DNA from 3 places in the Ferdinandcohnia salidurans genome. Region 1 is predicted to be linked to each of the others. Evidence: predicted binding sites of a transcription regulator. Region 1 holds the regulator's gene; each other region holds the start of a gene.

Region 1 (8,139 bases):
TCACGTTTGACGTTCTTTGACTCTTGAGCTTCAAGTCTTGCGAGTTCCTCCATTTCAAACTTCTTTTCAAGGTGGTAATCATAATCACCTAGATATTCCGTAAGTCCTTCACTGGATAACTCAAACACTTTTGTTGCAATGCGGTTGATAAAATATCGGTCATGGGAAACAAAAAGAATCGTCCCGGGATAATCGATTAAAGCATTTTCAAGTACTTCCTTGCTATCAAGGTCTAAGTGGTTGGTAGGCTCGTCAAGAATGAGAAAATTTGATTTCTCCATCATTAGCTTTGATAGGGCAAGTCTTGCTTTCTCGCCACCACTTAAGGTTGAAACGGTTTTTAGCACATCATCCCCTGAAAAAAGAAAGTTCCCGAGAACCGTACGGATTTCTTTTTCAGATTTTAGAGGGTATTCATCCCATAATTCATTTAATACTCGTTTGTTCGAGGTGAGGTCCGCTTGTTGTTGGTCATAGTAACCGATGGTCACATGTGAACCAAAGCGAAATGTTCCATCCACGTTGTCGAGTTTTTCAATAATTGCTTTTAATAAGGTTGATTTTCCGATTCCGTTTGGACCCACTAATGCGATGCTATCTTCACGGTAAATATTGAAATTGATATTTTTAATAATCGGTTTGCCTTTTTCATACGAAACGGTGATATCTTTTGCACTTAGTACATCATTTCCACTTTGTCTTTCGATTTCAAATCGAAAGGAAGCCGATTTTTCATCACCTAATGGCCTGTCAATTAGCTCCATTCTGTCAAGCTGCTTTCGTCTACTTTGGGCACGCTTGGTGGTTGAAGCTCGAACCAGGTTTTTAGCGATAAAATCTTTTAGTTTTTCCACTTCTTCCTGTTGTTTTTCATATTTTTTCAGCTCAAGCTCATAGTTTTCAGCCTTGAGTTTTAAATAGTTGCTATAGTTTCCGACATATCTAGTGCTTGTGTGTCTAGAAATTTCATAAACTTGGTTGACCACTTTATCAAGAAAGTAACGGTCATGGGATACGATTAACAGTGCGCCAGGGTATCCTTGTAGATATTGTTCAAGCCACGTAAGCGTGCTAATATCAAGGTGGTTTGTTGGCTCGTCCAAGATTAACAGATCAGGCTTGGTTAGTAATAGTTTACAAAGGGCAAGGCGTGTCTTCTGACCACCGCTTAAGCTGGATATTTTGGTTTGGTAGTCTTCTTCTGTAAAATTAAAACCATGTAGAATTGATCGAATATCAGCTTCGTATTGATAGCCACCCTTTTCCTTAAAATCAACCTGTAGCTGATCATATTCTTCGAGTAATTTCTGGTAATCAACCGGATTTTCAAAGAGGGACGGGTCTCCCATTTTAACCTCTAGGTTTCTGAGATCTTTTTCAAGCTTCTGTAAGGATGCAAAAACAGTTAGCATTTCCTCCCAGATGGTGAGATTTGATTCAAGCCCTGTATTTTGGGCGAGGTAATCAATGGTAACGCTTTTTGGCTTGATAATTTCACCGCCATCATGTGACATATGGCCGGCAATAATTTTTAAAAGTGTTGATTTTCCAGCACCGTTTCGTCCAACGATGGCAATACGGTCACGAGTTTGTACTTCTAATTTTATATTCGATAAAATAAGATCAGCAGCAAAATACTTTTTGAGCTGATTTACTTGTAGTAAAATCATGTTATTTCACCTCTTGTTTCTATCAACAGTGTATCTTATATTACTTAATTAGAGCAACTGCAATGATATTGTTCACAGATGTATCAAAGACAGATGTGATAAAATAGTGTATAGTTTATGGGAGGGTTTGTTTTATGTCATCATTTACCCATTTTAATGAGCAAGGTCGCGCCAAGATGGTCGACATTACGGAAAAGTCAGATACTGTCCGTACAGCAATTGCAAAATCAAGTATTACTGTAAATAAAATCATTTATGAGCAAATAATAAATAATGAGGTTAGTAAGGGTGATGTCCTTGCTGTTTCTCAGGTTGCGGGAATTATGGCAGCCAAAAAGACGTCGGAGTTAATTCCGATGTGTCATCCATTGGCATTAAAAGGTGTTGATATACGTTTTAGCTGGACGACCCAAGATGAATATGTCTTACATATCACGGTTACAGTTAAAACAAAGGGCAGTACAGGTGTGGAAATGGAAGCACTTACCGCTGCATCTGTTTGTGCGCTAACTGTGTATGATATGTGTAAAGCGGTTGATAAAGGAATGGTCATTGGACCAACTTATTTGGCTGAAAAAACGGGTGGAAAGAACGGAGATTTTAAAAGGGAGCTATAGTTAGTTCCAAGTTAGTGGAGGAATTAAGGTGAATCTTGAACAATCAAAAATACCACAAGCAACTGCCAAAAGGCTGCCACTTTACTATCGATTTTTGAAAAATTTGCATGCCTCAGGAAAGCAGAGAGTTTCATCTGCAGAATTAAGTGATGCGGTTAAGGTAGATTCCGCCACAATTCGGAGAGATTTTTCTTATTTCGGAGCATTGGGAAAAAAAGGATATGGCTATAATGTCAATTATTTATTATCCTTTTTTAGTAAAACCTTAGATCAAGACGAGTTAACGAAGGTTACTCTAATCGGTGTAGGGAATTTAGGTACAGCATTTTTACACTACAATTTTTCCAAAAATAATAATACAAAAATTGAGCTTGCGTTTGATGTGGATTATAATAAGGTAGGTAGTAGTATTGGTGGAGTACAGGTATGCCATCTTGATGACCTTGAAAAAGAATTGCCTGATGATGTAACGGTAGCCATTTTAACGGTGCCGGTTGGGGCAGCTCAGTCGATTACAGACCGCTTGGTCAATAAAGGGATCAAGGGTATTCTTAATTTTACTCCAGCAAGAATCAATGTACCTGAACATATTCGGGTCCATCACATTGATTTGGCTGTAGAACTACAAGCTCTAGTATATTTCTTAAAGCATTATTCAAATGATTCAAATGATTCAAATGAAGAATAAAAATAGATCTTACAATTGTAGGGAGGTGACTTACAGTGGGAAGTCTTGGATTCGGTAGTATTTTACTGATTGTATTTGCAGCGTTATTAATCTTTGGACCGAAGAAGTTACCTCAACTAGGTAAAGCAGCAGGTAATACATTGCGTGAGTTTAAAAACGCAACAAAAGGTTTAGCAGATGATGATGACGATGATGTTAAGAAGAATGAAACTCAAGATGTGAAGTAATGATAGGATGAGTCACATGAACGAAAAAGAAATGTCCGTCTATGATCATATTGGAGAGTTACGAAAACGACTGATCTACATAGTCGTTTTCTTCTTCATTGTTGCATTAGGCAGCTTTTTTCTCGCAGAGCCAGTTATCCTTTATTTGCAAAATGCTGACGAAGCAAAAGAGCTGACAATGAATGCTTTCCGTATGACAGATCCAATTAAAATCTATATGCAATTTGCTTTTATCATTGCCCTTGTTATCTCGTCTCCTTTTCTCCTTTATCAGCTTTGGGCCTTCATCAGTCCTGGCTTATATGAGAAGGAAAGAAAGGTAACCTTGAGTTATATTCCGCTTTCGGTAATCCTTTTTTTAATAGGAGTTTCATTCTCCTACTTTATTTTGTTCCCATTTGTAGTGAACTTTATGACAAGGTTAGCGGAGCGCCTTGATATCAATCAGGTGATCGGGATAAACGAATATTTTCAATTCCTGTTGCAATTGACTTTACCGTTTGGCTTTTTGTTTCAATTACCAGTTATTGTGATGTTTTTAACAAGATTGGGAATTGTAACACCGATGTTTCTTTCTAAAATAAGAAAGTTCGCGTATTTTATTCTATTAGTCATCGGAGGTTTAATCACCCCTCCTGAAATAATCTCGCATTTAATGGTTACAGTCCCGTTGTTCGGATTATATGAAATCAGTATTCTCGTATCAAAAAGTGCCTACAGGAAGGCATTAAAAGCGGAAATGGAAGCGGCAAATTCAATGGAGTAGAGATAATTCCATAAAAAAATAACCTCCGATGTGAGGTTATTTTTTTGTTTTTGCGATTTTTTTTATTTTACTGTGCAGGACAAACATTCGGATTGCCACACCAAAGTCGAAGGTTGCGACAATTGCTAGAAGAATCGTAGAGAAGTTCCAAACGGTCTCTGCCGCACTATTAATCGCAATATAGGTAAACAGAGTCCCCATTAGCGCGTAAATGATGCCCATTACAAAAGGTGAAGTTCTTCGCATAAATTAAAAGCCTCCAATAAATGTCTGTTGCAGCTTCTCGGCTTGCTTCATGATCCTTTCTATATCATCTGCAAAAATCGTTTGAACCACTACAACAAAAGTATTCATTGCAACATGTGCAAAGATTGGAACGATAATCCGCTTTGTTCGTACATAAAGGAAGGCAAAGGTAAAGCCCATCGCTGTATAAATCAGAAGATGCGTAAAGTCCATATGCACTACTGCAAAGATTAACGAACTAATCAAGGCAGAAATGAAAAAGTTGAATTTTTTATATAACGATCCAAAAATAATTTGGCGAAAGATAATTTCCTCAAGGATTGGCCCAATAATGGAAACGACGATTATAAGCAGTGGCAAGGATTTTACCAAGGCCATAATTTCTTGGGTGTTCTCGGAACCAGCCTCAATTCCAAGTAAATGAATCTCAATATTTGCTGCAATAACCTGAGCAGTCATTGCCATAAATATACCTGCAATTGCCCATCCAATCGCTTCCCCTTTTGAAGAACGATGAAGACTTAGATGTCTTTCCTTAATATCTTGTCTTAATAAAAATAATACGATCGGAAGTGCCGCAACAAAACTAACAACAGTCCAAAGGGCAATAATCGTATTTGGGTCTAAACCATCTCCAATGCCTAATAGCAATAGAAGAGGGATACCTAAAATTCCAGAGAACTGCATGATAATGTAAGTTAATATGACATACCAATAACGAGCTTTCATGAAAATCTCCTTTAGTAGTTGGAATAAATATCAAGTTTTTATGCTTTTGTCCACTTTTTGTATTGTATCATATATTCACTTATATCCATTAGTATTATGCAAATCCAAATTTTCATTGAAAGAAATTAGATTGTTGGTTTATTTTTCCTTTCATTAACATAGGATAGATAGGTGGGCCAAGTTTCGCTTAATAAAATAGAATTTTTTTGCAAATTTCTATACCAAATGACTTGCAAAATAGGTAGAGATTATTTAATATAATAATTGTGTTAGCACTCATGTTGGTCGAGTGCTAATAAGAAGACGAAACTAATTATTTATATTATTTGAGGAGGTTGTTTCACTTGTTAAAGCCATTAGGTGATCGCGTTGTTATTGAACTAGTTGAATCAGAGGAAAAAACTGCAAGCGGAATTGTATTACCAGATTCTGCAAAGGAAAAGCCTCAAGAAGGTAAAGTAGTTGCTGTTGGTACAGGTCGTGTATTAGACAGTGGTGAAAGAGTAGCTTTAGAGGTTGCGGTTGGTGATCGCATTATCTTCTCAAAATATGCTGGTACTGAAGTGAAATATGAAGGTACTGAATACTTAGTATTACGCGAAAGCGACATTTTAGCTGTAATCGGTTAATAGAAAAACAGCATTTTATATCATAGAATCTTAATTTTTTGAGGAGGGCTTAAGAATGGCAAAAGAAATTAAATTTAGTGAAGATGCTCGTCGCGCTATGCTTCGTGGTGTTGATGCATTAGCAAACGCTGTAAAAGTAACATTAGGACCAAAAGGACGTAACGTGGTTCTAGAGAAAAAATTCGGTTCACCTCTTATCACAAATGACGGTGTAACAATCGCTAAAGAAATCGAATTAGAAGATGCATTCGAAAACATGGGTGCTAAACTAGTTGCTGAAGTTGCTAGCAAAACAAACGATGTAGCTGGTGACGGTACTACTACTGCAACAGTTCTTGCTCAAGCGATGATTCGTGAAGGCTTAAAGAACGTTACTGCTGGTGCAAACCCAATGGTAGTTCGCAGAGGTATTGAAAAGGCTGTAACTACAGCTGTTGAAGAATTAAAAGCTATTTCAAAACCAATTGAAGGTAAAGAATCTATCGCACAAGTTGCTGCTATTTCTTCAGATGACAGTGAAGTTGGCCAATTAATCGCTGAAGCAATGGAGCGCGTTGGTAACGACGGTGTTATTACAATTGAAGAATCTAAAGGGTTCTCTACTGAACTAGAAGTAGTAGAAGGTATGCAATTTGACCGTGGATATGCATCTCCATACATGGTAACTGATTCTGACAAAATGGAAGCAGTTCTTGAAAATCCATATGTGTTAATTACTGATAAAAAGATTTCTAGCATTCAAGAAATCCTACCAGTATTAGAGCAAGTAGTTCAACAAGGTAAGCCATTATTACTAATCGCTGAAGATGTTGAAGGTGAAGCACTTGCAACTCTAGTTGTGAACAAGCTTCGTGGTACATTCAATGCAGTAGCTGTTAAAGCTCCTGGATTCGGTGACCGTCGTAAAGCAATGCTAGAAGATATTGCTATCTTAACTGGTGGTCAAGTAATCACTGAAGATTTAGGTTTAGACCTTAAATCTGCTGACATCACTCAATTAGGTCGCGCTTCTAAGATTGTAGTAACAAAAGAAAATACAACTATTGTTGAAGGTGCTGGCGAATCTGACAAGATCGCAGCTCGCGTTAACAATATCCGTGTTCAAATGGAAGAAACTACTTCTGAATTTGACAAAGAAAAATTACAAGAGCGCCTAGCTAAATTAGCAGGTGGAGTTGCAGTAATCAAAGTGGGTGCTGCTACTGAAACTGAACTAAAAGAACGCAAACTTCGTATTGAAGATGCTCTTAACGCAACTCGCGCAGCAGTTGAAGAAGGTATCGTTTCAGGTGGTGGTACTGCACTTGTGAACGTATATAATAAAGTAGCTACTATCGAATTAGCTGGAGACGAAGCAACTGGTGTGAACATCGTACTTCGTGCTCTAGAAGAGCCAGTTCGTCAAATCGCTCACAACGCTGGTCTTGAAGGATCTGTAGTTGTTGAACGCTTGAAAAACGAAGAAATCGGTATTGGCTTCAACGCAGCAACTGGTGAGTGGGTAAACATGATCGACGCTGGTATCGTTGACCCAACTAAGGTTACTCGTTCTGCACTACAAAACGCAGCATCTGTATCAGCTATGTTCTTAACAACTGAAGCAGTAATTGCTGACATTAAAGAAGATGCTCCTGCAATGCCTGACATGGGTGGCATGGGTGGAATGGGCGGCATGATGTAATAAACCGCTCAACCCCTTGATATATAAGGGTATTTAGGCGAAATGCCAAACATAAGGTAAATATAAAAGAGGCTTCTCATAAGTTAATCAAACTTGTGAGAAGCCTCTTTCTTTTGCTTACGTTAATGGGCGATGCATTGGTGTAATAATAGTGGAATAAACTAGACCTTATTTTTATTTTGCCAACTTATCCCATAGTTCATAAAAATAATAGATTTCTTCCATAATTGCTTTGTCATCTTTCACTTCTATGCCACCTTTTATTCTCGCGAGGGTCTCATTTATCTGGAATATATATTCTTTCTCTACACTAAATTGAATTCTCCGAACAATCTTTTTCCATGCAGTTTCAGCATAATTGATATTATTACTAGCTTTATCCCAATTTTTTTCTTTAATGTCAGCTTCTATCTGGTGTACGGTCTCATATAATCGGTCGTCTTTTCCTAGAGGTTTTTTTAATAAAGAGCCACTGTTCATAATCAAAATAAAAAGTACTAATGTAAGAAGAGGGATAAGAAATAATAATAATTTTTTCATTGTCTTCACCTCAAATGTTATTAAAATGGTCCCTCATAGTCACCAATATCTGATTTTTTACTAACATGGTCTTCGTATAAATCAATATATATTTCATCATTGGGTAAAATTATTGCATAAAAAACTTGTTGAACATCTTCTATTCCTTTTGATCGTAATTGCTGCAATAACCAATTCCGATCTTTTTTTCTCTGTAATAAATTTTGATCAATGACTATACCATCCTGAATAACCTCAGTGGATAGACCGCTTGGAGTAACGGGGATGTTTAGATCCTTTGGAGTTACGGGAAGGTAATCAGATTTTTGTAGAACCGACAGTTTTCCGTTTATTTCAAAAATCGCTA
Region 2 (8,139 bases), on a different contig from region 1:
GAACGTCCAGGCTCCTGCAAAGTCAAATACAAATATTCCTACCAATACCATAACAACACCAATAATGAAGGTGATAAAATTTGTGATTAAAATGGGTTTGCTTAATTTTACATATTTACTTAAGAAGTACCACATGACTGCAGCTGCAGCCAATGCAGCAGCCCCTATCATTCCCGTTCCATGGACAGTCATAATTTCATAAAAGAATGCAGGGTCCACTTCAATCATATTTCCTTGTGCAAGAAGCATTAAGACTCCAAATACCATCATTGCTAAAATGATGAGACTACCTGTTAGTAGATAAATAGCGATTGTTTTGTTTCGGGAGTTATTTGTCCCTCCCATTACCATATTAGTAGACATTGTTAACTCCCTCCTTAATTTGTTACGACAATTTCACCAACCATGAGATGGTGAGCAAGCCCACAGTATTCCATACATAAAATTTGATATGTCCCAGGCTCCGAGAATGTGTAGTAAACCGTGTTTGTATAATCTGGCATTGCCTGAGTTTGTGCTAATAAATTCATGTCTTTGTCATAGATACCAAAGCCATGGTTTACATCTGAGCTTGTGATATCAAATTCAATTGGCTCTCCCACCTTGAATTCAGTTTGGCTCATGTTCCATCCAAATTGAATAGCTTCAACATCGACAATGACTGGATTTTCTTCTTGTCCATATACCGGTCTTTCAAATGGAAGATCTTGTAGTGTTAAGTACGTTAAAGTTCCAAATACAACAAGTAGAACTAAGAAATAAATTGTTCTAAAACGGTACCATTTTTTCTGAATTGGTTCATACTCTCTTCTTTTATTGGTTTTTAATACGACGGTAATAAAAATAACGGTAATTAAAGCCATTAATATAATGGAAAGATACCAAGCTGCTGTTTGGTACAAAGAAACCCCCTCCTAATTTCTCTTTTCAGCAAGATTGTCACATATTGCTCGACCATAAATCTGTTAAGTTTGTCACAAAATGGGACTGAAACAAAAAAAGACACATTCTTGTCAAGAATGCATCTTTTTATGACGACTATTTAATTAAATAGGTTGACGCCAGCATCAGGAATGAGATGAAGACTGTAGTTAATACCCACAGCCAAGCCAATTCCATATTTCCGCTATCAATGGCAACATAGATTGCTGTTGGCAGTGTTTGTGTTTTTCCAGGTATATTACCAGCAAACATCAGGGTTGCACCAAACTCCCCAAGTGCTCGAGTAAAACTTAAGATAAAACCCGTTACAATTGCTTTAATCGATAAAGGAATCGAAATGTACAGAAATATACTAAATTCATTTGCTCCATCCGTTCTAGCCGCATCCTCAATTTCCGTATTTACTGTTTGAAAGCCTGTCTTAACAGATTGGTACATTAACGGAAATGCAACAACAGTAGAAGCAATAACAGCAGCCCACCACGTAAACATAATCGGTTGTCCTGTTAATTTCTCAAGAAACGTTCCTACAAAACTATTTCGTCCAAAAATCACAATTAACAAAAAACCAACAACCGATGGGGGCAGAACCAGTGGCAGCATTAACAATGTTTCCAGAAAGAGCTTGCCTTTAAATTGCTTATGTGCCATCCATTTACCTAATATTAGGCCAAGGAGTAAGACAATACAACCTGCCGTTATGGCGATGGTGATCGATAGTTTAATAGGTGACCAAAAAGTAAGTTCCATTATACAAACCTCAATTGTTAAAAAATGTTCAAAATGTCAGGAATCCTTATTTTCCAAGGTATTAAGCTTCAAAAATGAAGTAAGTGTGATTTATTATACACCTACCGTATGCCTAACATTATATGATTTTCTTAGAAACAAGTATAGCATTCCTATATGGAAGGTGGTACCTATGAGTCAATTAGCATTACATCAATCAACCATTTCAGATGAATTAACTGAGCTTCTTAAATCAGCTAATCAAGTCATCAATATGAAAAGAGGAACCTATTTATTTCGCGAAGGCATGAAAGCTTCTGAGCTCTATCTGATTCTATCAGGGCGTGTAAAGGTAAGTAAAGGGACATCGGATGGCAATGAATTATCGCTTCGAATCTGTAGTCAAAATGAAATCGTCGGAGAGTTGACATTATTTACAGATCAACCTAAATATTTATTTGATTGCAGGATATTGGAGGATTGTGAAATTGCCGTAATTCAAAAGGATGAATTAGAAAAAAAACTCTTTGAAAATACAACTCTTGCATTTGAATTTATGAAGTGGATGAGTGATCATTTTCGAAAAACACAAACAAAGTTTAGAGACCTTGTATTATTAGGTAAAAAAGGAGCATTATATTCCACCTTAATTCGAATGACCAACAGCTATGGGGTTGAGAAGGAAAACGGCACTTTAATTGACCTACGTCTGACAAATCAGGAACTAGCTAATTTTTGTGCAACCACAAGAGAAAGTGTAAATCGGATGCTGCATGATTTACGAGTGAAAGATATCATTTCTGTTCACAAGGGCTATATCACCATTCACGATTTAGGATATATCAAAAAAGCAATACAGTGCGAGGAATGTCCAGCTAAATATTGTAGTATTGAATAACCAAAAGAAAAGACCCATGGGCTCCCATGGGTCTTTGATATTTTATTGTACTGTTTTTTCTTTCTTACGAAGTACTTCCGGAATATATACACAGAATGGTTCGCTCTCCATATAATCACCTGTCATGGCATATGCACGAGAACGTGATCCACCACATACATGTCTAAATTCACATACTCCACATTTTCCTTTATATTTATCAGGATTACGCAAATCTTTGAAGATTGGGGATTCACGATAAATTTCAGCAAGTGGGGTCTCACGAACATTTCCTGCTTTTACAGGTAATAATCCACTTGGATACACATCTCCAGTATGAGAAATAAAGACAAATCCATTCCCATCGTTTACACCTTGTGGCGCTCTTCCAAGTCCATCAATTTGCCCCGTTTTCCCTTGCATAAGAGCATCCTTATAGCGGATTTGTTGTTCCGCATCCTTTGTTTCACGCATTTTTGATTGAATAACTACACGGCGATAGTGTTGCGCAGCAGTCGTTTTTATATCAAATTTCACACGTTTACTTAGGTCATACAACCAGCGGAATACTTTTTCATGTTCAACTGGGGAAATCATATCCGTTTCCTTTCCACGACCAGTAGGTACAAGGAAAAAGACGCTCCATAATACACAATCGAGGTCCTCAACTAATTTTGCCATTTCATCTAATGCATGGACATTATATCTTGAAATTACAGTGTTGATCTGAATGGGAATTTCAAGTTCATGTAAATATTTAATGGCTCTCATTGTTAAATCGAATGAACCATTTGTTCCGCGGAAATGGTCATGAATTTCAGCAGTAGGACCATCTAAGCTAAATGCCCAACGAGCTAATCCTACTTCTTTCGCCTTTTGAATGGCTTCTTTTGTTACATTTGGTGTTGCACTTGGTGTCATGGAGACGCGCACACCTTTTTTAATTGCGTATTCGGCAATATCATAGACGTCAGGTCGCATTAATGGGTCCCCACCTGTGAACACAAGCATCGGATTATTCATCTCATATATTTGGTCGATTAGCTTTTTCCCCTCTTCAAAGGAAAGCTCTCTAGGGTCTCTTTTATACTGAGCTTCAGCACGGCAATGTAAACATTTTAATTGGCAAGCCCTTGTAAGCTCCCAAATCACAATAAATGGATCTTCGTTATAGTCTCTTTCAAACATGAGGCAGACCTCCTTTATTAATGTACACATTTTAGCACTATAGAATAGTGAGCAATGTGAGGTACATCACAGAAAACGGAGGTGTTTAAAATTGTTCACAAATATGGAAAAGCGCAAGCGCCTAGAAATTGAACGTCTACTAACTACTGCCACGTCCTGTGACAAACGTAGACGTCAGCACATCGTGTGCAAGTCCGACAAGCATAAGAAAAGCTGGCGAGAAGGATGCCTTTTATCCTTCTTGACTGATTGGCTTATGACCTCGAGGGGCTAGGCGCTGGAGCTAGACATCAAAACTATATGAAAATTGAATTGAAGAAATATTCTTTGAAGAAATTAAATGTAATTGAGGGTTAACACTACAGCTACAAGTAGGTTTGGAGCCCCCAAGAGGAAAAACAAATAGGAATATCGAATTCTTTTTTTGCGGTCTTTTTTGCTTTCGGTGTAATAGTTCGCTCTTGCCCGATCACCACTTATAAAGGTATCAGATACAATTCCTGCAAGCAAAAAGCATATTATACCCAGGGTCCCAGAAATAACTGAATATGTTTCAAATTGACGAGTAGACAAACCAATTATTAGTAGAAGTCCAGAGGTTACTATACCTAAAATTAAGCCTACTCTCAAACATAATACCTCCTTCCAGATAACTCTATATTCTTATTTTATCACATTTTTCTGAAAATTATGAGTGATAGGCTTGAATAATAAAAACAAAAGCCTTTCGTTATTTCAGGTAAAAAAGACGTTGCCACGTCCAATGGCAACGTCTTTTTGACACATATCGTGTGGTCCTCAAATTGGGTTCTGCTTTATTTTTTCATATTCAGTTTTGTTATTGATATTCTCAAATTCCATACCTTGAAGCTGAAGGTCATGATCGGTTATAAATTTAACGTTGCAAGTGTCTAATAACTGGCTCATTTTTAATTTATTTACTTTAAGTAATTGTTCTATTTTATTTGCAACCCTAGCATGATACACGGCATTTAATGGTTGTTGTCTGTCATTGATAATAGGTACGATTGCATCAATACTTTGATCCTTTGTAAAAGAAATAAGCTGCTTTACTAGTTTGTCTGTAACAAAAGGTGTATCACAAGGTAAGATTACATACCAATCTGAGGATGTTTTTTGCATGACTGTGAAAATGCCAGCGAGTGGTCCCCTTCCCTGAAATCCAGGTATATCCTGAATAATGGAAACCGAAGATTCGTTACGAAATTGCTCTTCTAATACAGGATGGCTCACAATATAAAGTTGGTCCACGTTATCTTTTAATGCATCAATTGCATATTCGTAAAAATATTTATTTTGAAATTGGGCAAATGCCTTAGGGCTTCCAAATCTCCTTGATTCCCCACCAGCCAAAAGAACACCTACGATTGTCGTTATTTTCATCATTAAACACCCCTTTGCTTTTTTCTCCATAGTAGCATGATTGGAACAGCCTACCAAACGAAAAATCAAAGTGAACGATAAAAAAAGTGTAGACAAAGTCTTTAAAGACGATGCCTACACTATGTGAGAGATCGGAATCTGTGATTGGTTATTACTTTTTACCGATAGCAACGCGCCATACATCTGGGCCTTGTTCAAGGTATTCCCAAGTAAATGCATCACCGCGCTCCATCATAAACTGATATTGGAGTGGTCTTGGATCATGGTCATTTGATAGCTCCATGATTTCACCTGGTTGTAAACTATCAAAGGTTCTAAATATTGTTGGGTGCTTATCCTTCGGTGCATAATCTGGTGCGTTTACTTTCGCTGCAAATACCATATTAATATTCCTCCTTTTGATTTATGGGTCCATTGTACCCGAGTCTTTTTAGCTCATGTTGTGAAGCTAATCACTATGTACGTATGTTTTTTATCATATGTGCCGAAAACTATGCGATAATTAGATTGAACATGAATATCCCACGTAAACATCTTGTCATTCTTCATGATTGTGGAGTTTAAAAGAAATAACGGGGTGAAGAATATATGAAGGAATTTGTAGAAAAATGTAAGGAATGTGAAAAAGAAATTTATTGTTTAGATGGTTTTATAAATGGTGTTGTATTAGATGATAAAAATGGGATACTTTGCTTTGATTGTGCTGAAGAAAAGCAAGCTAACTAAGCTAGGAGTTTTGCTCCTAGCTTTTTTGTGTCCATTTTTCGAACATTGATTGTCATTCTCACCGACTATGATTTAAATCACTGTCTTAAAAAGTGGAATTGTTACACTAAATGTTGAGTAACCGCATATATAGTTTATTTGAACAAGGAGTGAGACAGATGGGACTACCATCGATTCGTGAACAATTGAAAGGAGTACCCTTGTTTCGGGAACTAACATCAGAAGAACTCGACCCAATTGTAGAAATTTCACAGTCACGATTATATAGACAAAAGATGTTTATCTTTATGCAAGACGATCCACTTGATCGTGTATTTTTCATCCAATCAGGAAAAGTAAAAATTTATAAGTCTGATATGCACGGGAAGGAACAAATTGTTTCCGTATTAGAAGCAGGTGAAATGTTTCCTCATGCTGGCTTTTTTCGAAAAGGCGGATATCCCGCACATGCCGAAGTAATCGAGGATTCAAATATCATCTTCACCCCCATTGATAAGTTTGAAGAGATATTGCTAAAAAACCCAGAGCTTTGCATTAAAATTTTTAAAGTGCTTGGTGAAAAAATCATAGACCTTCAAAAAAGACTAGAAGAACAAATTTTATTAAGCACCCAAGAACAAATCATTATGCTTTTACTTCGTCTTTGTAGGAGTAATGGTGAAAAGACTGGAAATCGCTTTAAACTTACAACTCATTTTACAAATCGAGAACTCGCTAATATGATCGGAACAACACGTGAATCGGTAAGTCGAACGATCTCTGTATTGAAAAAGAAACATATTGTTGACCTGACTACTGATGGTTATTACTTATTAGATCATATGAAATTGCATGATGAAATTTTCTGAGCTAATTCCAGCCTGACGGACAATCCTAAATAAAATTCACATTTGTGATTCATGTCACAACGTTTCTCATTGAAAATGATTATCATTAGGTTATAAACGTTAGATAAGGGGGACTCTCAGATGGAATCAAAAGTAGTAGAAGTAGATGTTAGGGAAGATCTTAAAAATAAAATTGAGCCTTTTCAAAAGATTATGGAAGCCGTTAAACCTTTACAGGATGGGGATACCTTTATTTTACACGCGCCTTTTAAACCGACTCCTTTATTTCCTATTTTAAAGGCAAAAGGATTTTCAAACGTGGCAGAGCAAATTGATAAAAAACATTGGAAGGTTACCTTTACTAAAGAGGTGACAAATAATGATATTAGATAATCGAGGTCTTGAGCCTCCTACACCAATGATGAGAACATTAAAGGCTCTCGAGAAACTAAACAAAGGTGAAACATTGACGATTATTAATGATCGTAGACCCATGTTTCTATATGAACAGCTTGAAGAACTTGGCTACAAGCACATAACAGAACCACATCCTGAAGGCGGCTTTCAAATTGAGATTACAAAATAAGGAGCTGCTTGATAATGATCCCTCAATTATCAAATGAAACAAATATCAGGCTACCGCTTTCATTCATTATTTTTAGTATTGTGGCATTAGTCGCATCCCAAGTCATCCTCCTATTTAATGGACATATGGTGATTGATGGGATATTTAGAACCCCTGCCATCCTATCATCAGCTCATTTACTCATTCTTGGTTGGGCCTTAATGGTTGCGATGGGGGCAATGTATCAGCTTGTACCGGTAGCCTTTTTAACTCCGATTTGGAGTGAAAAATTCGGATTTATTCAATTTTGGATAACAGCAATTGGTTTTGGTGGATTTGGTATTACTCTATCTTTTTCACCTACCATTTCTATTTTTACAGGTTCACTTGCTGTAATTGGAATATTATTATTTCTTGTTCAAATGTTTATGACAATAAAAAAACAGGCAAAGAAAAACATTCTAACGGCATTCGTTGGTAGTGCTCTAATTTGTTTGCTAGTCACTATTTCACTAGGAATTCTATTGATTGTTAATTTAGGAGCTGGCATAGCACACCTAGATCATTTTGCTGTTCTAAAAAGTCATATGCTACTAGGTGTGGCAGGATGGTTTACATTTTTAATTTTCGGCTTTTCCTATAAAATGGTCCCTATGTTTTCGTTAGCACATGGATTTTCGATGAAACTATCAAGTTGGGTCTATACTGTTTACGCCATCGGACTTGTCGTAACCATTTGCAGCTTTATTACTGAAGTGAACTTATTGTTACAAGTTGGGATGGCCTTGCTTTTTGCAGGTTTCGCCTTATTTTCTTACCATATTTCCACTATCATCAAGGTTAGATTAAAGAAAAAGCTTGATAAACCATTTATTTTTTCA
Region 3 (8,139 bases), on a different contig from region 1:
GAACTTCTTTATCTATGACAAAACAGTTCCAAATCCAACAATAGATAATATCGAGGAAGCTCTTCAACTATACCAAGAGAATCACTGCCAAGGGATTGTTGCTTTTGGAGGCGGTTCGCCAATGGACTGTGCGAAAGGAGTGGGAGCGCGGGTGGCTAAACCAGGTAAAAGTATTCCTCAAATGAAGGGGATATTTAAAGTCATGAAAAAGCTACCACCACTGTTTGCTATTCCGACCACAGCTGGTACTGGTAGTGAAGCAACTCTAGCTGCAGTAGTCTCTAATAGCAAGACACATGAGAAATATGCGATTATGGATACATCTCTCATCCCTCATTATGCTGTCCTTGACCCTTTACTAACCGTTAAACTTCCGCCACATATAACGGCAGCAACAGGTATTGATGCACTGACACATGCGGTAGAAGCCTATATTGGCAAAAGTAATACGAATGAAACGATCGAATGCAGCAGAAAAGCTGTAAAACTGATTTTTGAAAACCTTTATGAAGCCTATTCGAATGGATCTAATATTACAGCGCGAAAAAATATGCAAACAGCCGCTTACTTAGCAGGTATTGCTTTTACCCGTGCTTATGTAGGCAATGTCCATGCCATTGCACATACTCTTGGAGGCTTTTATGCCGTGCCTCATGGCCTTGCAAACGCCATTGTTTTACCTTATGTATTAGAGTATTACGGAGATTCAGTACATAAACCTTTAGCAGAACTTGCTGATTTGATCGGCATTTGCGAATTAAGTGATTCCGAAGAAAAGAAGGCAAAAAAATTTATTGATGCTATAAAAAAGCTTAGTGAAGAAATGAAGATACCTAAAAAGGTAAGTGGAATTGTAGAAGATGATATCCCGCTGATGGTTGATCGGGCTTTAAAAGAAGCAAACCCTCTTTATCCAGTGCCGAAGATACTATCAGAAAAAGAAATGATCGAGCTTTACCAATTGATTAAAGAATAGTGAGATCCTCAAGCACATAAAAACCGAAAAAACAATAAGGTAGAAATTCTCGATGGCATTTGTAATAATTATCCATTTGTGTATCGTTTTTAAGCAGATAAGTGATAAAAGCATACGAAAAAAAGAATTGCGTATGCTTTTATATAGATTGTCAGCATAAAAGCATTCACAAAATCCAAAAAAAGGTAGAAGTGATTTCAAAAGAGACAATAATTGTAATAATTATCCATTTGTGTATCATTTTTAGGTAGAAAAGTGATAAAAGCATACGTAAATAAGAATTGCGTATGCTTTTCTATAGATTGGCAGTATAAAACCATTCGTAAAATCCAAAAAAAGGTAGAAATGATTGAGCTTTATCAATTGATTAAAGAATAGCGAGTATTGGAATTGAATAATCATCTAATAGGAGTTTCTCTAGCCTGTTCCTCGGTGCAGTACCCCTATCATACACCGGGGAGCAGGCCGCCGATCTTACTATAAACACTATGACTTGTTTCTAATTATGTTCATTTTTTATGTATTTCTTTAACGTCTACTAGATACGAAAAACCTAGCGTGTGATGGCTCCAGGTACTTTTTCCAACCACTCTTTTTCAATAAGGAATTTGGTAACCTTTTCTGAGAAAATGCCAGCTTTACCAATCTGTGTTGAATATACACCAAGTAAATCGTGCTTCATAACAGAGCCAAGTGAAAAACCATATTGAGATATGAGAGTCCCAAATAATCCAGCCATATGGCAAATCATTATTCGATCGGAGAATAGTTTCTTTTTGGTATCGGTTATTTCAGATACATAACTAGGTGGTACCGGTAATTCATCTTTCTTTATAACTTCAACCAGAGCATTGAGTTGTTTCTTCACGACTGTGACTCCTTTTTGAAGAAGTTTAACGACATCTTCTGATTCAGAAGTTTGAGCAAATCCAGTAAAAAGAGTTTCCATCATAACGAGAAGCTCCATTATTGAGTATAGGTTGGCTATTTCCATACTATTTAATGGTCTCGTATCACCTATCCATCCATTCAGATAACTGTTTTTTTGAATATCTTCTGGTGATGTTGGTGCGGGTAATGATGGTGTTCGCCAGTAGATGCCCTTTGTTAGGAGGAGATTGACCAGCCTTTCATTTAATTGAATAGCAGATTGTAAACAATCCTCCTGGTATTTACGGATATCCACTCTAGTAGATAACGCTAACGACCTTGAATGAAATTCTAGACCAAGCCGTGTCGCTTTATGCAGGTAATATACCATAAACCGATTAGAAAACAGAGGTGGAGAGTTTTCATTAATATCTGTTTTCGAGAATCCTACTGGAATTGGATAGCCCTCCCTACTAAGGAATTCTCTTCTAGCATTAAGCAATTCAGAAGTATCTTGAAGGGCGAGACTAAATATATCCTTCATGTCCGCATCTTTAGAATGTTCCCTAAAAATGGTTAAAAACCACTTTGACATTTCATTAATAGAATAACCTGTCCAAAGATAGCCAAGTTCAGTAGCAGTAAGGGGTATTGACTTTGTGTCATTCATTAGGGGATCACTCATTAGGAGGTCACTCCTTTTTTCATTTTAATATAGGGTCGTAGGAAATGGCTTGCAACTTTAAGCGGGTTAATGGTTTTTGACAAAAATATCTTTTCTCCCCAATTTCCCTGTAACAATCGAACGATTCGATCTATTCCTTCATTGGACAATTGCTCCATTGCACGCCTTAACACGAGGCCATCTTCATAGCTTTGGCGAAGGGGCTCCATTAATCCTTCATAGTTTCCGTTTCCACATAAATCATAGGCAGCATTAACGCCACTTATAATAGAGGCATACTGACCAAAACCCATAAAAGGCATCATTGTGCCAAAATTATTCCCAACGTAAAAGGTATTCCCAATTCGAGGGGACATACAGATTCCCATTAAATAGTTAGTAATTTGAAACTCATCCGTGATCGGTAATTCTTCCTTTAGCTGAGACTGTACCATTCGGTAAAAGTTATCCCAAAGGTTATCGATATTTACATTTGCGTTTTCAGGAAAATCCGGTATAGCTAACGAAATATTCGCTTCTGTTTCTGAATATGGAATTAAAAAGCAATACCCGTACGGAGAGAAGTCGTAATCAATCCAGGCCATTACTGTATACCGATCAAAAGACCCTTCAACTGTAGCACCCTTTATTGATACCGATAAATCTTCTCGAAAATTTTTTGCCTTTTTTGCGTAAGCTCCATCACCCGTTGCCAAAACGACATGAGTATATTCATGTTGTAATTGTTCATATGTTTTTTCAGAGTTGTAATGGATAGGTGATTTAATTTGTTGTACTAATTGTGACTCAAACGAATCTACTTTTCTGCCGCGAACATTTATGAAGCCAAGATGCCCCTCAATTACTACTTTTTCATTTTTTGAGAAAAGCTCCATTTTCTGAATGCTCGATAAAGGCTTAAGATAAATCCCATATTCATTCGACAAGGAAGCGATACAATCCTGAACGGGTCGGGTGAAAATATCCATCAAGACCTCTCCATTAACAAATCGATCGCCTACTTTGTCCCTTTTTTCAAATATCGTTGGGGTAATTCCGTTCCTTTCAAGGGTTATTGCACATGCCAAACCCGATAGTCCGCCGCCCATAATAGCGATTTCCATTTTAATAAACTTCCTCCTAAAATGGCTACAGTACGAGCATTCCCTGTAAGTAAATAATAGATGTATCCACTTTTTTCAAATAACTGGATATTACAAAATAGAAGGTACCTCCATTTTACGGACAATTGCAGTCATGCTACAAACAACTGGATAAATAAAAACCGCAGAGCCCTAATTGGGTCCTGCGGCTAATTAAACTCATTGTAAAAGGTATTTTGGTCCTAACCTTATTCTTAAATAGGATCAGGTACTTTAAAAAATCGGATTAAACCAATACTGCTGATAATTTTTTTGCAACAGCTTTAACTTTTTCTTGTCCTTCAGCAATAATATTTTCAGCTTGATCTGGTGCTGCTGCATGACCTTCAATAATGACTTCATCCATGATTTCCATGCCGAATACGCCACCAACAACATTCTTAATGTAAGTAGCAGCCATTTCCATTGGTGCACTTTCAGGTGTTGAGTAAATACCACCACGAGCACTTAGAACTACAGCTTTCTTGTCAGTCAATAATGGGACTAATTGACCATTTTCATCATATTTGAATGAGTAACCTGCTTGGTACACATAGTCAATGAATGTTTGTAATTTAGCTGGGATTGTTAAGTTCCATAGCGGGAATACGAATACCACTACGTCTGCTGCCGTTACAGCATCCATAGCTTTTTGTTTTGCAGCTAAAATACGTTGCTCTACGTCTGTCATTTCTTCGCCTGATTCTACTTTACCAAATGCATTGAATAAATCTTGACCAAGGTAAGGCATGTCTTCTGCAAAAACATCATAAGTTGTTACATTTACACCTTCAATATTATTCATGAAAGTCTCATACATTTTACTAGAAACAGCTTCTGAAGCTGGACGGTTATTTGCTTTTACTACTAATATATTCATTATATGAAAGTCTCCTTTATTATCTTAAAGTTGATTATCTCGAATTAATGGTATATTGAAATACAACTTAAGTCAACTCAATACACGTAATTCACAAATATTGTAACCTTTGTCCTATAATGAATTATAGTGCTTTAGTATGAAATATTATCACCCACAATAAATTATACTAATATAACAAATAGCTTTTAAAAAAACAACAGAACTTAGCTCTTTTAGAAAATTAAGCAGATACTTTTATTTGCTTTGCAGGATTCTTGTTGAACGCAGTTTTTATAAATGGAATGGCAAAGCGATCAAGTCCATAGTAATACCTTGCTGTTCCTATAAATGTAAGTATCATTGCTACTGCGAAAAGCTTTGTATCCAGACTCGCAAATCCAACCCCTGCCATGATGAAGTTTGCATTCATAAAAGCACCACCAATTAAAGCCGGAATTGTTGCTAACCCTAAGATTAATCCTAAGCCAACAAAGAATTCGCCCCAAGGGATAAGATTGTTAAATAGGTCTATATTTGGCAACGCAACTTTTTCAAGAAAGTCCGCATACCATCCTTGCACTGTAGGGGAATCACCATTTGCATTTGCTATTGCACCTTGTATAAAACCACCTGCATTAAATCCAAGTGTAATTTTATAATAACCCGCTTCTATCCATTGAAATCCTAACCAAATGCGTAAGATTGTCCAAGCTATCGCCATTATGGGTCCTTTGATAAATTTTATCATCATTCGTTTCTCCTTTTAATTGTGAATTCCTTCACAAAAATTATGAAATTTTTATCGATGAGCTACTACATCCTCTCTATCGATATTTTTATTCTAAGATGTTCTTTTTTTGCTTTCTTTGACGTAGGTCAAATTTTTATGAAATCATTAGGAGTTTGAACAGAAAAAAGCCCCGAATGAAAAAATTCAGGGCTTTTTTAGCAAGAGAAGATACGCTGATTTGAGGATATAATTTAATTATTAAACGTTATATAAAGCACCATCGACTGTGAATGAAGATGAGCTTACATAAGAAGCTTCGTCAGAAAGAAGGAATGCAATTACGTTAGCAACCTCTTCTGGTTCACCGTATCGTTTCATTGGAACTGCATCGTTATAAGCTGCTTGCGCTGCTTCTGCTGCACCTGGTGCAACATTTGATTCAATTTTACGCATCATTTGTGTATTAATTACACCTGGGTTTACTGTATTAACACGAACATTAAATGGCGCTGCTTCTAAAGCCGCAACTTTATTAATACCCATTACAGCATGTTTTGATGAGTTATATAAGATCATGCTTGGTGAACCTATTAAACCAGCTACTGATGAAGTATTAACAATTGCACCAGATTTTTGTTCTTTCATTACTGGTAATACATATTTAAGACCAAAGAGTACGCCTTTTACATTAATACCATAAACAAAATCAAAATCTTTCTCTGTAACTTCTTCAAGTGATTTAGCCGGACCTTCAACACCTGCGTTATTTACAAAGCCATCAATGCGTCCAAATTTTGAAACTGTTTGTTCAACATAATTTTTAACATTTTCTTCATTTGAAACATCAGCTTTGACCACTAAACTATTCTCTTCTGTTAAACCAAGCTCAGCTTGTACAGCTTTGATTGCGTCTTCATTTAAGTCCACTAATACTACTTTTGCTTGTGCGTTCGCTAATTTTCTTACAACTTCTTTCCCGATACCGCCTGCTGCACCTGTAACAATAACTACTTTACCTTCAAAATTCATTCTTAACCTCTCCTTATTTATTCGGATTAGCCACTAAATAATCTCGAATTTAATTATCTTGAACGCAAGATATATTAATATTGTAATCCTAATTTTTAAATAAATCAAAAAAAACGCTTAGCCTGCCCCCAGCACATGCTATCGCTGATAAGAGGCAGGCCCATCGCTATATACAACAATAGTTATTCCTTATCAATTGGAGAGAAAATATCGTCATGATATGTATCAACATACATATTACCATTCGCTGAAAGTACGGCATAAACCACATCATGTTTTGTTAGATTACGCTTTTTTAATTCCGCCTCTAGCCATGGTATTGCCAGTTTATTTTGTTCTAAATTTTCCTTCATAATTTCTCCATCCATAATAAGCTCAATCGGTAGTTTTGGCTCAGGAGTTACTGCAAGCATCATGTCATTTCGCGTTACGTTTCTAAATTGTGGCTTCTTTAACACTGTTAACGTGCCATTCGTTTCAACGATTGCAAAGAGAACTTCTTCGATGTTAAAAACATCTTTTTCCCTTAGTTGTTGGTTTAAATAATCTAAAGTGTAACGCATTTTTTTCATGTTTCCTTCTAAGATTTTCCCATTTTGTATCACAATTGTGGGATCACCGGCCAGCAATTTTCTTCCTTTTTTACTATTTAAAGAAATGACGGCAATTAGAAGGATAATTGCTACATAGATAATAAATGCGATGATTGCATGATGAACTTTAGTTGAAGTATTAAAGGCTAGATTAGCTGATATGGCTCCTAAGGAAATGGCCGCAACAAAATCAAACATGGTCATTTGCGCTATCGTTTGTTTACCTAAGATTCTTGTTCCAATTAGTAATAGAACGAAAGAAGTAATGGACCTTAAAATTACTTCAATATGTTCAGGCATTTTACCACCCCGATTTTAATCCATCATCAGTCTTAGGTTAGCCATGAGTTTCGTATTTTATAAACGTATAAAAACAGGGCCTGTCCCAAAGCAGTCAGCCCTTGAAATGAATATTTATAGATAGGGTAGGACGTTCGTTCTGAAGTCCGCATAGTTGTCAATGTGAAAGTCCGCCTCAATATCCGGATTTTCAAAGGCAACGGTTTTAATTCCTAATTCTCGAGCAGGAATTAAATCTAACTCACGATCACCGATCACTAAATCAATGGGATAATCCTTGATTACATGTTGATATGACGCTGCATGTGGTTTCCGCTCAAAGCCCTCTTCCTCGACGGAAACAACCACCTTAAAATAATGTAATAACTTAAACTTTTCCAAGAGGGACAAAGTGGACTCCTTGTCGCGGTGCGTAACGATAAAATTGTTATCCGCAATTTGTAAAACCTCTTCTAGTTGTTCAAACGGACGGCTGTCAAAAGAGTATTGATTATAAAGCTTGATGTATTCCTCTCGCTTGCTTTCATCAATTCCATAATGCTGAAAGGCCACTTTTGAGTTGACCTTTAGCCATTTTAGAACCTCGCTCGGATCCAAATCCTTGCTGCTTAAATGGATAAAACCCTTGACCAGTGCTGGATAGGTGTTAAACAATGTTCCGTCAAAATCCCATAGAATATTAATGTGAATCCCTCTCTCTTTTACATAGTACATACCATTATAGGAATGATGCTCATGAAAATAAAGCTTTATGTACAAAGGCTGTCTGAAAAGTCTCCTATAAACTATCACCGCATTTCAAAAATATGCATAAAAAAAGAAACTCGTCCGGAAGTTAATTGAACAAGTTTCTTCAGATTCTTATTTTATAGGAGATAGAGATCTTTTTAATGCTTCTAATTCCTCTTTGAGTCGCTGATTTTCAGATTCAAGGTCTTGAGAGTCATTTGATGTAGTCTTTTCAAGAGGTAGT

The links. Region 1 encodes Rex, which represses fermentation and respiration genes when NADH is low (regulators of the CRP and FNR family bind a similar motif). Its sites were predicted from a motif close to TTGTGAAATATTTCACAA; they were not measured.
Region 2: the regulator Rex is predicted to act here: its motif matches at 5,581-5,598, upstream of ACFSFW_RS13320 (DUF2249 domain-containing protein).
Region 3: the regulator Rex is predicted to act here: its motif matches at 5,282-5,299, upstream of ACFSFW_RS11585 (DoxX family membrane protein).

What each region holds. Positions count from the first base shown of each region.
Region 1 is NZ_JBHUEK010000027.1:5,279-13,417, forward strand. Features, by position in the region: gene ACFSFW_RS19040 (ABC-F family ATP-binding cassette domain-containing protein) at 1-1,670, opposite strand, end outside; gene moaC (cyclic pyranopterin monophosphate synthase MoaC) at 1,805-2,287, shown strand; gene ACFSFW_RS19050 (redox-sensing transcriptional repressor Rex) at 2,316-2,975, shown strand; gene ACFSFW_RS19055 (twin-arginine translocase TatA/TatE family subunit) at 3,011-3,202, shown strand; gene tatC (twin-arginine translocase subunit TatC) at 3,219-3,968, shown strand; gene ACFSFW_RS19065 (YdiK family protein) at 4,005-4,214, opposite strand; gene ACFSFW_RS19070 (CPBP family intramembrane glutamic endopeptidase) at 4,218-4,943, opposite strand; gene groES (co-chaperone GroES) at 5,288-5,572, shown strand; gene groL (chaperonin GroEL) at 5,628-7,253, shown strand; gene ACFSFW_RS19085 (DUF4363 family protein) at 7,428-7,793, opposite strand; gene ACFSFW_RS19090 (YetF domain-containing protein) at 7,814-8,139, opposite strand, start outside.
Region 2 is NZ_JBHUEK010000020.1:68,504-76,642, reverse strand. Features, by position in the region: gene ACFSFW_RS13355 (cbb3-type cytochrome c oxidase subunit I) at 1-363, opposite strand, end outside; gene ACFSFW_RS13350 (cupredoxin domain-containing protein) at 378-902, opposite strand; gene modB (molybdate ABC transporter permease subunit) at 1,039-1,692, opposite strand; gene ACFSFW_RS13340 (Crp/Fnr family transcriptional regulator) at 1,865-2,569, shown strand; gene ACFSFW_RS13335 (TIGR04053 family radical SAM/SPASM domain-containing protein) at 2,612-3,736, opposite strand; gene ACFSFW_RS13330 (DUF5316 domain-containing protein) at 4,073-4,366, opposite strand; gene ACFSFW_RS13325 (molybdenum cofactor guanylyltransferase) at 4,535-5,140, opposite strand; gene ACFSFW_RS13320 (DUF2249 domain-containing protein) at 5,292-5,522, opposite strand; gene ACFSFW_RS13315 (hypothetical protein) at 5,729-5,866, shown strand; gene ACFSFW_RS13310 (Crp/Fnr family transcriptional regulator) at 6,025-6,714, shown strand; gene ACFSFW_RS13305 (DUF2249 domain-containing protein) at 6,835-7,086, shown strand; gene ACFSFW_RS13300 (DUF2249 domain-containing protein) at 7,073-7,279, shown strand; gene ACFSFW_RS13295 (heme-copper oxidase family protein) at 7,294-8,139, shown strand, end outside.
Region 3 is NZ_JBHUEK010000018.1:92,276-100,414, reverse strand. Features, by position in the region: gene ACFSFW_RS11605 (iron-containing alcohol dehydrogenase) at 1-976, shown strand, start outside; gene ACFSFW_RS11600 (DUF3231 family protein) at 1,530-2,531, opposite strand; gene ACFSFW_RS11595 (NAD(P)-binding protein) at 2,531-3,634, opposite strand; gene ACFSFW_RS11590 (FMN-dependent NADH-azoreductase) at 3,900-4,532, opposite strand; gene ACFSFW_RS11585 (DoxX family membrane protein) at 4,756-5,259, opposite strand; gene ACFSFW_RS11580 (SDR family NAD(P)-dependent oxidoreductase) at 5,503-6,273, opposite strand; gene ACFSFW_RS11575 (DUF421 domain-containing protein) at 6,456-7,166, opposite strand; gene ACFSFW_RS11570 (HAD-IA family hydrolase) at 7,281-7,925, opposite strand; gene ACFSFW_RS11565 (hypothetical protein) at 8,028-8,139, opposite strand, start outside.